DNA from 3 places in the Mesorhizobium sp. WSM4310 genome. Region 2 is predicted to be linked to each of the others. Evidence: predicted binding sites of a transcription regulator. Region 2 holds the regulator's gene; each other region holds the start of a gene.

Region 1 (4,177 bases), on a different contig from region 2:
GCCAGGCCGATGCCATGGCGCTACCGTTCGAAGACGCGGCCTTCGATCTCGTTTGCTGCCAGTTCGGCGCGATGTTCTTTCCCAGCCGCCCATCCGCCTACCGCGAGGCCAGGCGGGTGCTGAAACCCGGCGGGCATTTCCTGTTCAACGTTTGGGATCGCATCGAGGAGAATGTCTTCGCCGATGATGTGACCAATGCACTGGCCAGGATGTTTGCGAACGATCCGCCGCGCTTTCTCGCCCGCACGCCGCATGGCTACCACGATACGGCGCTGATCCGCGGCGAGCTGGAAGAGGCCGGCTTTTCCGGTGTGGCGATCGAAACGAGGGCTGAACAAAGCCGCGCCCCCTCGCCGCGCCTGCCGGCCGTGGCCTATTGCCAGGGAACGGTGCTTCGCACCGAAATCGAGGCCAGGGATCCCGGGAAACTGGACGCCGCAACGGATTACGCCGCATCCGCGATTGCGGCCAGACATGGCAGCGGCGCGGTTGCCGCCAAAATCCAGGCGCACGTCATCGTGGCCATGGCCTAGGCCGGAATTGCCGGCTAGAGCAGTTCACCGTTTCACGGAAACGGCAACCCGCTCTAACTCTTTGTTTTAACGCAATTCCGGACGGAAAACCGTTTCACACTTTTCCTGGAATTGCTCTAGTCGTCGCCTTCGACGACCCGCAGCCTGAGCTGCCCGGTCTTTGAATCGGCAGCGCGCGGACCGGGCTCGAGTTTCGCCGCGGGCGCCCGTGACGGCGTCTCCGGGCCGGCATCGCCATCGGCCTGCGCGCCGAACTCCAGCGCCTCGATCTTCTGGCCGCGCTTGGTCACTTTCGATGTCGAGACCAGGATATCGTCGATGTCCTTGGCCGACTGGCCGAAATGCACCTGCAGCTTGCGCACGCGCTCGTCGACGCGCGCGACATCCTCCATCAGCCGGATGACCTCGCCCTGGATCAGATGCGCCTGTTCGCGCATGCGGGCATCCTTGAGGATCGCCTGGATGACCTGGATCGACAGCATCAGCAGCGACGGCGAGACGATGACGACGCGGGCGCGGTGCGCCTTGTGGACGATCGCCTCGAAATTCTCGTGGATCTCGGCGAACACCGATTCCGACGGCACGAACATGAAGGCGGTGTCCTGCGTCTCGCCCTGGATCAGGTATTTTTCCGAGATATCGCGGACATGGATCTCGATGTCGCGGCGGAAGGCCTGGGACGCGACCTTCTGCAGGTCGGCGCCGTCGGCCGCGCGGATGGCATTCCAGGCTTCCAGCGGGAACTTGGCATCGATGGCCAGCGAGGGCGCGCCGTTCGGCATCTTCACCAGGCAGTCGGGCCGGCTGCCGTTCGACAGCGTCGCCTGGAATTCATAGGCGCCATGCGGCAGGCCGTCGGCGACGATCGCCTCCATGCGCGACTGGCCGAAGGCACCGCGCGTCTGCTTGTTGGAAAGGATCGCCTGCAGCTGCACGACCTGGCCGGCGAGCGACTGGATGTTGCCTTGCGCGACATCGATGATGGCCAGCCGCTCCTGCAGCTTGGCCAGGCTCTCATGCGTCGATTTGGTCTGCTCGGTCATGGTCTGGCCGAGGCGGCCGGTCATGGCGTCGAGGCGCTGGCCGATCGACTGGGTCAGCTCCGCCTGGCGCGCGCCGAACACTTCGGCGATGGCGCCCATGCGGCCCTGCATCTCGGCCTGGCTTTGCAAGATGCCGGCCATCCGCGCCTCGGCGTCGCGGGCATGATCGGCGGCTTCCGCGGCAGCGACCGCGCGCGCCTTGGCCGAGCGCCACAGCGCGACGACCAGCGCCACGAACAGGCCGAGAAAGAACAAGGCGCCGAAGGCCAGGGCGTGGCCCAGCGTGATTGTCGAGGCGCCAAGCCGTGCGACGGGCTGCGAAAGGATGGTGCTCAGATCATTCATGTGGACAGCATAGCCGATTCGGTGGGCTGGCACAGATCAAAACGTGAACGATACTCAGGTCCACCGGTTGACGCTTTTCGCTGGACGTCTTACGTGGGACGCCATGCCGATCAAGCCGCTCATCATCCTTCCCGATCCCATCCTGCGCCAGGTTTCCAAGCCGGTGGAGCGCGTCGATGCGCCTTTGCGCAAACTGGCCGACGACATGCTGGCGACCATGTATGACGCGCCCGGCATCGGGCTGGCGGCAATCCAGATCGGCGAGCCGCTGCGCATGCTGGTGATCGATCTCGCCAAGGAAGACGAAACGCCGGCGCCGCATGTCTTCATCAACCCGGAGATCCTGGAAAGCGCCGATCAGCGCTCGGTCTACGAGGAAGGCTGCCTGTCGATTCCCGACTATTACGCCGAGGTGGAACGCCCGGCTTCCGTTCGCGTGAAATATCTCGACCGCGACGGCAAACTGCAGGAGATGGAGGCCGAGGGGCTGATGGCGACCTGCCTGCAGCACGAGATCGACCATCTCAACGGCGTGCTGTTCATCGACCATATCTCCAAGCTGAAGCGCGACATGGTGGTGAAGAAATTCAAGAAGCTCGCCAAGGACAAGGCGCCGGGCAAGCTGGTGGGATAGGGGAACATGCCCCTGCGCGTCATCTTCATGGGCACGCCGGAGTTTTCGGTGCCGACGCTGCGCGCGATCGCCGAGGCCGGACATGAGATTTCCGCCGTCTACACGCAGCCGCCGCGCGCCGGCGGCCGGCGCGGGCTGGAGCTGACGCCGTCGCCGGTGCAGCGCGAGGCCGAACGGCTGGGCATCGAGGTGCGCACGCCGATATCCCTCAAGGGCGACGCCGAGCAGGCGGCTTTCAGCGCCCTGCGGACCGATATCGCCGTGGTCGTCGCCTATGGTTTGCTGCTGCCGAAGGCGATTCTTGACGCGCCCCGGCTTGGCTGCATCAACGGCCATGCATCGCTTTTGCCGCGCTGGCGCGGTGCCGCCCCCATCCAGCGCGCCATCATGGCTGGTGACCTGGAAAGCGGCATGATGGTAATGCGCATGGAAGAGGGGCTGGACACCGGACCGGTGGGATTGCTTGAAAAATGCACCATCGAACCCGATATGACAGCCGGCGATCTGCATGATCGGTTGATGCGCGTCGGTGCTGCCCTGATGGTGGAAGCGCTGGCGCGGCTGGAGGGGAACACCCTGACATTTACCGCGCAAGCGGCGGAAGGGGTGACTTACGCCAGAAAAATCGATAAATCCGAGACGCGGGTGGACTGGACGCGGCCTGCGGCCGAGGTCCACAACCATCTTCGCGGCCTGTCACCCTTTCCCGGCGCCTGGTCCGAAATAGACATTGGCGGCCGCATGGAACGGCTGAAACTGCTTCGCTCGACGCTGTCCGAAGGCCTGTCGCTTTCGGAAGGTTTGGGCGAGTCGGGAGGAATTCTCGATGACCGGCTGACGGTCGCCTGCGGGGCAGGCGCGATCAGGCTGGTCGAAGTTCAACGCGCGGGCGGAAAGCCCGCCGCCGCGTCGGAATTCCTGCGCGGAGCCAAGATCGTAAAAGGAATGAAGTTCTCATGAGCATGATGTCGATACGCGCGGCAACGCCGCGGGATCGCGAGGCAATTCGCCTCGTCGAGGAACACGCCTTCGGCCAGCAGGCGGAGGCCGGGCTGGTCGACGCGCTGGTGACCGGCGGCGACGCCGTCGTCGAACTGGTGGCGGAAGAAGACGGCCAGGTGGTCGGCCATATCCTGTTTTCACGGCTGTTCGTCCAGAATGGCGGCAAGAGCTTCGCGGCCGTGGCGCTGGCGCCGCTGGCGGTGGAGCCTTCGTTTCACGGCAGCGGCATTGGCGGCGCGCTGATCCGCGAGGCGCATATCCGCCTCAGGGATGCCGGCGAGACTCTGGCCGTGGTGCTTGGCGACCCGGCCTATTACGGCCGGTTCGGCTACAGCCATGCGCGGGCCGAGAAGTTCGAGAGCGAATATCAAGGCGAGGCGCTGCAGGCGCTGGTCTGGGGCGACGCTCCTGAGGCCGGCAGGCTGGTCTACGCTTCCGCCTTCACGGCTCTCGCCGCGTAGGCGAAAGCGTATAAGCTGCCGGCATGCCGCGTTTTCGCCTCGACATCGAATATGACGGCAGCCTGTTTGCCGGCTGGCAGCACCAGGCCGACCAGCCTTCGGTGCAGCAGGCGATCGAGCTGGCGATCGAGAAATTCTGCGGTGAGGCGGTGCGGCTGC
Region 2 (4,177 bases):
GCTTGGCCTGCTTGTCGCCAAGGTCGAGACATGGCGGGCGGGCACCCAGATGCTGGGTTCGGAAATCTCGACGCAAGTGACCGGCCGCGTCGTTTCGCTCGACCGGATGGAGACCGGCCGCATCCGGCTGACCATCGACGTGACGTCGACCGCACGGCCGAAACTGCGTTATGCGCCGGAAAGGGTCAGGCTTTCGGCGCGAGATATCCCGGCGGAAATGACCGCCGGCTCCATGGTCACCGGCTACGCTAAACTGTTGCCGCCGACCGGCCCGGTGCGGCCGGACAGCTACGATTTCTCCTTCGACAGCTATTTCGCCGGTATTGGCGGCAGCGGCTTCTTTCTCGGCAATCCAAAGCTTGTCTCAGCCACGGACGACGAGGTGCCGCTCACGGCCCGCCTTTTCTCGGGGATAGAAAATGCTCGTGAAGCCATTGCCGACCACATCAGGGCCAGGGTTGGCGGTGCCGAGGGTGAGATCGCGGCGGCGCTGATCGTCGGTGTGCGGGCCGGCATTCCCGATGAAATCAACGAGGCGATGCGGCGCACCGGCATCTATCACATCATCTCCATTTCCGGGCTGCATATGGCGCTGGTCGCCGGCACCATCATGGGGCTGCTGCGCGGTGCCTTCGCGCTGTTTCCGGACTTTTCCGCGCGTCGGCCGGTGAAGAAATATGCGGCCGCCGCCGCCCTGTTCTCGATCGCCGCCTATCTCGTCATTTCCGGTGTCGTCGTTGCCGCCGAACGCAGCTTCATCATGCTGGCGGTGATGCTTGTTGCCGTCCTGTTCGATCGCGCGGCACTGACCATGCGCAACCTCGCCATCTCGGCGATCGCCGTCATTGTGGTGTCGCCGCATGAGGTTGTCGGCCCAAGCTTCCAGATGTCGTTCGCCGCGACCGCCGCGCTGGTCGGCGCCTATGCCGGCTGGGCGGATCACCATGCGGGAAAAGCAAGACCGCCACCGCCAAAGCGAACTTTGCCGGGTTTTCTCACGCGAAAATTCCTGCTGGCGACGGGCGGGCTGGCGATGACCTCCATCATCGCCGGCTGCGCCACGGCGCTGTTTGCCATCTGGCATTTCCAGCGTGTGTCGCCGCTCAGCCTGTTCGCCAATCTGGCCGTCATGCCGATCGTGTCACTGATAGTCATGCCTTTCGCTGTTCTCAGTTCTCTTGCGATGCCCTTTGGTGCCGACGGCCCCTTCCTTTACGTGATGGGCAAGGGCCTGACCGCAATGATCGCCATATCGGCGTGGATATCGGAACGCTCCCCGGTCGATGCGGTCGGGCTGATTTCGCAGCGATCCGTGCTGCTGGTGACCATCGCCCTGGTCATCGCGACGATGGCGACGACCTGGCTGCGGCTCGCGGCAGTGCCATTCGCGCTTGCCGGCCTGCTGACAGTATCGGATACGCGCACCCCGGATGTGCTGATTTCCGAAGATGCGCGGTTGGTGGCGCTGCCGATCGGCGGTGGAGAACTCGCGGTCAGCCGGGCTCGCCCGAACGAGTTCACCGTCGACAATTGGAAACGCGCGCTGGTGTCCGAAACCATCGTCGTGCCGGAGATGTTCGACAGGGCGGACGGGCAATTCGACATTGCCGATGCCGTCAATCTGCCGCCGGGAGCACCGTTCTACTGCACGGATGGCGTCTGTCTTGCACGGCACCCGTCGGGTGCGATCATCGCGCATGTCGAAGACCGCAAGGATACCTGGAAAGCTTGCGGTTTCGCCGACCTGATCGTCGTCAATGACGCGACGGGCTATGATGCCTGCCACAATCCGCTGGTTCTTGTCGTCACCAAACGGCAACTTGCCCGCAAAGGCAGTGCCGCCGTGTTCTTCGACCGCCAATCGGCAACTGGCCCGCCAACCGTCAGCTTCGCGGTGGACGGGCCGTATCGGCCTTGGCACGAGCAGCGAAAATTTTCGCGTGAGGCGAGGGGGCTGGCGCCCTATCAAAAACCCGAAAAGACGGCCGCTCCTGCTCAGTAACGCCGGATCAGCCCGACAAGCTTGCCCTGCACCTTGACCCTGTCTGGCCCGAAAATGCGCGTCTCGTAGGCCGGGTTGGCGGCTTCAAGGGCGATCGAGGCGCCCTTGCGGCGGAACCGTTTCAGGGTTGCTTCCTCCTCGTCGACCAGCGCCACGACGATCTCGCCCGGGCTCGCCGTGTCGGCATTGCGGATGATGACCGTGTCGCCGTCGAAGATGCCGGCGTCGATCATCGAGTCGCCCTTGACCTCCAGCGCATAGTGCTCGCCACCCATGATCATGTCCGGCGGCACCGAGATCGAATGCGTCTGGTGCTGGATGGCATCGATCGGCACACCGGCGGCGATGCGGCCCATCACTGGGATCGACACGGCGGAAACCGCTTCGTCATCATTGCCGGCCGCAGGCAAACGCGACTGCGCCGGCTTGATCTGGCGGCCAAGACCGCCCTGGCCGAGGCTGCCCTGGATGACGCTTGGCGAGAATTTCTTTGCCGCGTTAAGGCCGGGCGCGATCGAATCCGGCAGCCGCAGCACTTCCAGTGCCCGCGCCCGGTTGGGCAGCCGGCGGATGAAGCCGCGTTCCTCCAGTGCCGTGATCAGGCGATGGATGCCCGACTTGGAGGCGAGATCGAGCGCTTCCTTCATTTCGTCGAAGGACGGCGGAATGCCGCTTTCCTTGAGCCGTTCATGAATGAACATCAGCAGTTCATGTTGCTTGCGTGTCAGCATGGCGGCCCCCCAAGGCGTTGAACGACGGATTGAATCAGAATCGAAAAACAAACCCAGAACAAACACTATCTGTTCCAGTTGTGTTCCGCAACTGTTTAAAGTTTAATGAATTTGTTAACGCGTCTGAAATTTTTTGACCGGGGCAGAGGGTCGCGATCAATGATTTCCCTGCCGGTACGCGCATTGAAATCGTTTCGGTTAATGGCCTGTGGCCTAGCCCTGAACGCGGTTTGGCATCAGGTGTTTGGGAGGCGTCTGCGGGGCGGATTTGAGCGGCGTATCGACCCATTCCGGCAGAACGAAACGAAACCAAAACGCCAACGATCGTGAGTTCAGGCCGGCACGGCCACGTGGATCCGGACGCCGCGGAAGCATCATCCGGAAACCGCTTTCAGGCTGCCGGCGCGCGCGGTGTAAGTGTTGGCGCCGTTGTCTTCGCTGTGGACATAGACATGCAGCGTGTAGCCGATATGCGCCGTCATCAGCGCCTTTGCCCGCTCTACATCCCGATCGAGCGCCGCTTCCATGATCGCGGTGTGATGCTCGATGGCGATCGCCTCGCGCAGCGCGTCCATTGCCTCGCCGTAGCCGTCCTTCAGGCCGGCCGCCGCCCGCAAAGTCGGCGCCAGGCCGAGAAACCGATGATGCCGACGCAGCTGATCGGCGATCGTCGAGCGGAAGCGCAACAGCCAGTTTGACGTCGCCGCGCTCAGCAGCGCCGCATGGAAGGCCTCGTGGCTCTCGTCCCATTTGTCGACGGCCGCATCGGAAGGGTCATCGACCGCGGTTTTGCAGCGGGAGAGCCGGTAATGAGCGGTGACGACCGCATCCTCCCATTCCCTGCCGCCGTTCGCGATCGATTCCAGGAACAGCGGCATTTCGACAACCATCCTTGCGCGCGCCAGGTCCTCGAGCTCAGCGCGCGACACGGGAGCGACGGCAAAGCCGCGATTGCTGATGGCAGTGACCAGGCGTTCGGCTTCAAGTCGGGACAACGCTTCACGCAGCGGCGTCCAGCCGACGCCGTATGTGCCGCGCAGCGCGCTCAGCTTGAGCGGCGCCCCCGGCATGAGGCGGGTGGTCAGGATATCGCGCCGCAGCAGCTGATAGGCCGCTTCGGTCTTCGTGGAATTGTTCTGATCCTGCATCGCGGTCGGTCCATCATCAGCCTGTGAAAATTATATATGAAGGGGAAGTATGGCAAGAATTATATATAATGTTGACACGCGGCGAGGGACTGACCATGATCGCCGCAGTTGCCGTCCTTGAGAGCGGCGCTGATCAAATCTGGGAGGAAATGATGTTGAAGTCGAAATCCGCTTGGCTGTCGGGATTGGCCCTGGCAGGCGCGTTGATGGTCAGCGTCGGCAGCGCCGCGGCCGATCAGATACGCATCGGCATCGCCAATTTCGGCGAGCATCCGCAGCTCAATGCCGCCATAGCG
Region 3 (4,177 bases), on a different contig from region 2:
CTGTTCGGGGCTGCCGGGAGGGCCACCCCAGATGTGCTCGCCACGATCGATGAAGATTTCCGAGCACGGCCCGCACGGACCTGTGTCGCCCATCGCCCAGAAATTGTCCGAGGTCGGGATGCGGATGATGCGATCGTCCGAGAAACCGGCGATCTTCTTCCAGAAGCCGGCCGCCTCGTCGTCCGTGTGGTAGACGGTGACCAGCAGCTTGTCCTTCTTCAACCCGAACTCCTTGGTGATCAGGTTCCAGGCAAGCTCGATGGCGCGCTCCTTGAAGTAATCGCCGAAGGAGAAATTGCCGAGCATCTCGAAGAAAGTCAGGTGGCGCGCGGTGTAGCCGACATTGTCGAGGTCGTTGTGCTTGCCGCCTGCGCGAACGCTCTTCTGGGCGGTGGTGGCGCGCGAATAGGACCGCTTCTCCAGACCGGTGAAGACGTTCTTGAACTGCACCATGCCGGCATTGGTGAACATCAATGTCGGATCGTTGCGCGGCACGAGCGGGCTCGAGGCCACGACCTCGTGGCCCTCCTTGCGGAAATAGTCGAGAAATGTCGACCGGATCTCGTTCACGCCACTCATGACTGCTGCCTTTTCGCGAAAACCGCCGGCGCGGCCGGCGGAAACTGGTGTCTGCTTTCCAGAAATAGACTTGGCCTTTTAGCGGCCACGCTCCAGCCTGTCCAGAAACACGGAACTGGGCCAATCCTGGGAGTCTATTGGTCCCAAAAACGAAAACCGCCGGCGCGAAGGCCGGCGGTTTTGGACGCGATACTAAAGAACTCGGTTACTTAAGCATCGGATCATAGGTCGACTTTATGGCCGAACTCTGTCCGTTGCCCTACATCGCGCCGGCTTCGTCCTCAAAACCGTCGTCGCCGCCTTCAGAGCCACCATTTTCGAGGAACTTTTCGGCGATAAGCCCGGCATTCTGCCTGAGCGCCAGTTCGATCTCGCGTGCGGTATCGGGATTGTCGCGCAGGAACAGTTTTGCATTTTCGCGGCCCTGGCCGAGACGTTGCGAATTGTACGAGAACCAGGCGCCGGACTTCTCGACCACGCCGGCCTTGACGCCGAGATCAACCAGCTCGCCGGTCTTGGACACGCCCTCGCCATACATGATGTCGAACTCGACCACCTTGAAGGGCGGCGCCAGCTTGTTCTTGACCACCTTGACGCGGGTCTGGTTGCCGACGACCTCGTCGCGATCCTTGACCGAGCCGATGCGGCGGATGTCGAGGCGCACCGACGCATAGAATTTCAGCGCGTTGCCGCCGGTCGTGGTTTCGGGCGAACCGAACATGACGCCGATCTTCATGCGGATCTGGTTGATGAAGATGACCATGGTGTTGGAGCGCGAGATCGAGGCGGTCAGCTTGCGCAGCGCCTGGCTCATCAGGCGGGCCTGCAGGCCGGGCAGCGAATCGCCCATCTCGCCCTCGATTTCGGCGCGCGGCGTCAGTGCCGCGACCGAATCGACCACCAGCACGTCGATGGCGCCGGAGCGCACCAGCGTGTCGCAGATCTCCAGCGCCTGCTCGCCTGTGTCGGGCTGCGAGATCAGCAGGTTCTCAAGATCGACGCCGAGCTTGCGGGCATAGACCGGGTCGAGCGCGTGTTCGGCGTCGACGAAGGCGCAGATGCCACCCTTCTTCTGGGCTTCGGCCACCGTGTGCAGCGCCAGCGTCGTCTTGCCCGAGCTTTCCGGCCCGTAGATCTCGATGATGCGGCCGCGCGGCAGGCCACCGACGCCGAGCGCGATGTCGAGACCGAGCGATCCGGTCGGCACCGTTTCAATCTCGACGACCTGCTCGTTCGCGCCGAGCCGCATGATCGAGCCCTTGCCGAAAGCCCGCTCGATTTGCGACAGCGCCGCATCCAGAGCCTTTGATTTGTCCACTGCCTTATCCTCTACAAGCCGCAAAGAATTCTGAGCCATGATACATCACCCCTTGGTCGTCAATGAAGGCCGGACAATCCGTAATCCCTGCCATTTTGTACCTTTTTTGTTCTCGTTTGGCAAGAGGGATCAAATATCTGAAAAGCCAGTCATATCCGGATTTGTTCTTTTTCCGTACCAAGAGATCGAACAGGAATGCACCCCGCATTGGGCCAGACTGCTCGGTTGTATCGATCCGCCGAATCGCCATCTTGCTGGCGAAGGCTATGACGCAGTCTAGCGCTTGTGCAGTTGCAATAACAAAGGGCATATCGCCGGCATGGTGAAATCCATAGAGATATTGGCCGTGGGCGGCGCCCATATCGACCGGCGCGGCCAGGTGTCGGGCACGTATGTGCCGGCGGCGTCCAATCCCGGCACGATGCGCGAGGACGTCGGCGGCGGCGTGTTCAACGCGCTGCGCAGCACGGTGCGGCGCGGCGTATCGGGCTCGCTGATGTCGATGCGCGGCGGCGATGCAGCGGCGGACACCATTTCGCGAGCCATCGCCGAGGCAGGCATCGCCGACCTGTCGGCGGTCTTCCTCGACCGCACGACGCCGAGCTACACCGCGCTGATCGATCGCGAGGGCGAGTTGATCGTCGGCTTTGCCGACATGGTGCTCTACGATCTGGCGTTTCCCAAGCAGATGAGACGGTCCAAGGTCCGCGAAGCGATCGCTGCCGCCGATGCCATCCTGTGCGACGCCAATCTGCCGTCGGCGGCACTGGAGCGGCTGGTTTCGCTTGCGGCCGGCAAGCCGGTGTATGCCATTGCCATCTCGCCGGCCAAGGTGGTGCGGCTGATACCGGTGCTCAGCGCGCTGGCGCTGGTCTTCATGAACCGGCGCGAAGCCGTCGCGCTGGCCGGCGTCAACGCAAACGCCGCCGAAGGAGATGTCGTCGACGGGTTGCGATGCAGCGGCCTTGCCAGCGGCGTCGTGACGGCAGGCAGCGCGCCGGTGCTGGGTTTCGATGAAGCAGGCGCCTTTACGATCCAACCGCCTGCCCCGAGAAAAGTCGCTGACGTCACCGGCGCCGGCGACGCGCTGGCGGGTGCGACGGTGGCAGCCCTGCTGCGCGGCCTGCCGCTGCGCCAAGCCTTGCGCGAAGGCGTCGCGGCGGCGACGCTGGCCATCGAAAACGTCGACGCCATCCCCGATTTTACCGCGGCGAGCTTCGCCGAAGCTCTGGCTCTTGTGCCGGACGCGCAGGAAGTGGCATGAGACCGGCAAATTCATAGTGCCGCTGTGTTGCCGGGCGCCCCCCATGCGCCGCACCGCGAGTTGGAGATCCAGATGAGACCCGAAACCGCCCGCCCCTTCATCGACATCCACGCACCAGTGGCGCAAGCCCTGGCCGCCGGGCGCCCGGTTGTGGCGCTGGAAAGCACCATCATCACCCATGGCATGCCCTACCCCGACAATGGCGCCATGGCAGCCAATGTCGAGAAGATCATCAGCGACGGCGGCGCCGTACCGGCGACGATCGCGGTGGTTGGCGGCCGCATCAAGATCGGCCTGTCTGACGGCGAGCGCGAATCGCTGGCCATGACCGGTGACGCCATGAAGCTGTCGCGCGCCGACCTCGGCTTCGCCGTCGCGCAAGGACGCACCGGCGGCACGACCGTCGCAGCCACCATGATCGCGGCTGAAATGGTTGGGATAAAGGTGTTCGCCACCGGCGGCATTGGCGGCGTGCACAAGGGCGCGGAGAAGAGTTTTGACATCTCCGCCGATCTCGACGAATTGGCACGCACGCCGGTGATCGTCGTCTCGGCCGGCGCCAAGGCCATCCTCGACATCGAAAAGACGCTGGAAGTGCTGGAGACGCGCGGCGTGCCTGTCGTCGGCCATGGCTGCGAGACGATGCCCGCCTTCTGGTCGCGGCAGTCGCCATTCCGCGCCCCGCTGACCTTGCACGGACCGGAAGAGATCGCGCATTTCTACCAGACCAGGGTTGCGCTGGGGCTCGGCGGCGGCATGCTGGTCGCCAATCCGGTGCCGGAAAACCAGGAAATCCCGGCCGAGGAGATGGCCGGCTACATCGAAGCCGCGCAAAAGGCCGCCGAGGCGCTCAACGTGACCGGCAAGGCGGTGACGCCGTTCCTGCTGGGAAAAATCCTGGAGTTGACCGGCGGCCGCAGCCTCAAGACCAACATCGCGCTGGTCGAAAACAATGCGCGGCTGGCGGCCGAGATCGCCAAGGCCCTGTAGGTTCAAGCGGCAAATGCCCCCTCACC

Evidence for each region. Region 2 encodes LexA, which represses DNA repair genes until DNA is damaged. Its sites were predicted from a motif close to TGTTCNNNNTGTGTTCNG; they were not measured.
Region 1: a site for LexA is predicted at 1,954-1,971, ahead of FJV80_RS14500 (DNA recombination protein RmuC). Genes of this name have one in related genera too.
Region 3: a site for LexA is predicted at 1,994-2,011, ahead of recA (recombinase RecA). Genes of this name have one in related genera too.

The regions. Positions count from the first base shown of each region.
Region 1 is NZ_VFTA01000011.1:99,472-103,648, reverse strand. It holds gene FJV80_RS14505 (class I SAM-dependent methyltransferase) at 1-533, shown strand, start outside; gene FJV80_RS14500 (DNA recombination protein RmuC) at 650-1,921, opposite strand; gene def (peptide deformylase) at 2,025-2,555, shown strand; gene fmt (methionyl-tRNA formyltransferase) at 2,568-3,515, shown strand; gene FJV80_RS14485 (N-acetyltransferase) at 3,512-4,018, shown strand; gene truA (tRNA pseudouridine(38-40) synthase TruA) at 4,042-4,177, shown strand, end outside.
Region 2 is NZ_VFTA01000004.1:255,122-259,298, reverse strand. It holds gene FJV80_RS07660 (ComEC/Rec2 family competence protein) at 1-2,002, shown strand, start outside; gene lexA (transcriptional repressor LexA) at 1,996-2,733, opposite strand; gene FJV80_RS07650 (GntR family transcriptional regulator) at 3,108-3,881, opposite strand; gene FJV80_RS07645 (ABC transporter substrate-binding protein) at 4,034-4,177, shown strand, end outside.
Region 3 is NZ_VFTA01000005.1:144,933-149,109, forward strand. It holds gene alaS (alanine--tRNA ligase) at 1-579, opposite strand, end outside; gene recA (recombinase RecA) at 839-1,936, opposite strand; gene FJV80_RS08410 (carbohydrate kinase family protein) at 2,217-3,161, shown strand; gene FJV80_RS08415 (pseudouridine-5'-phosphate glycosidase) at 3,234-4,151, shown strand.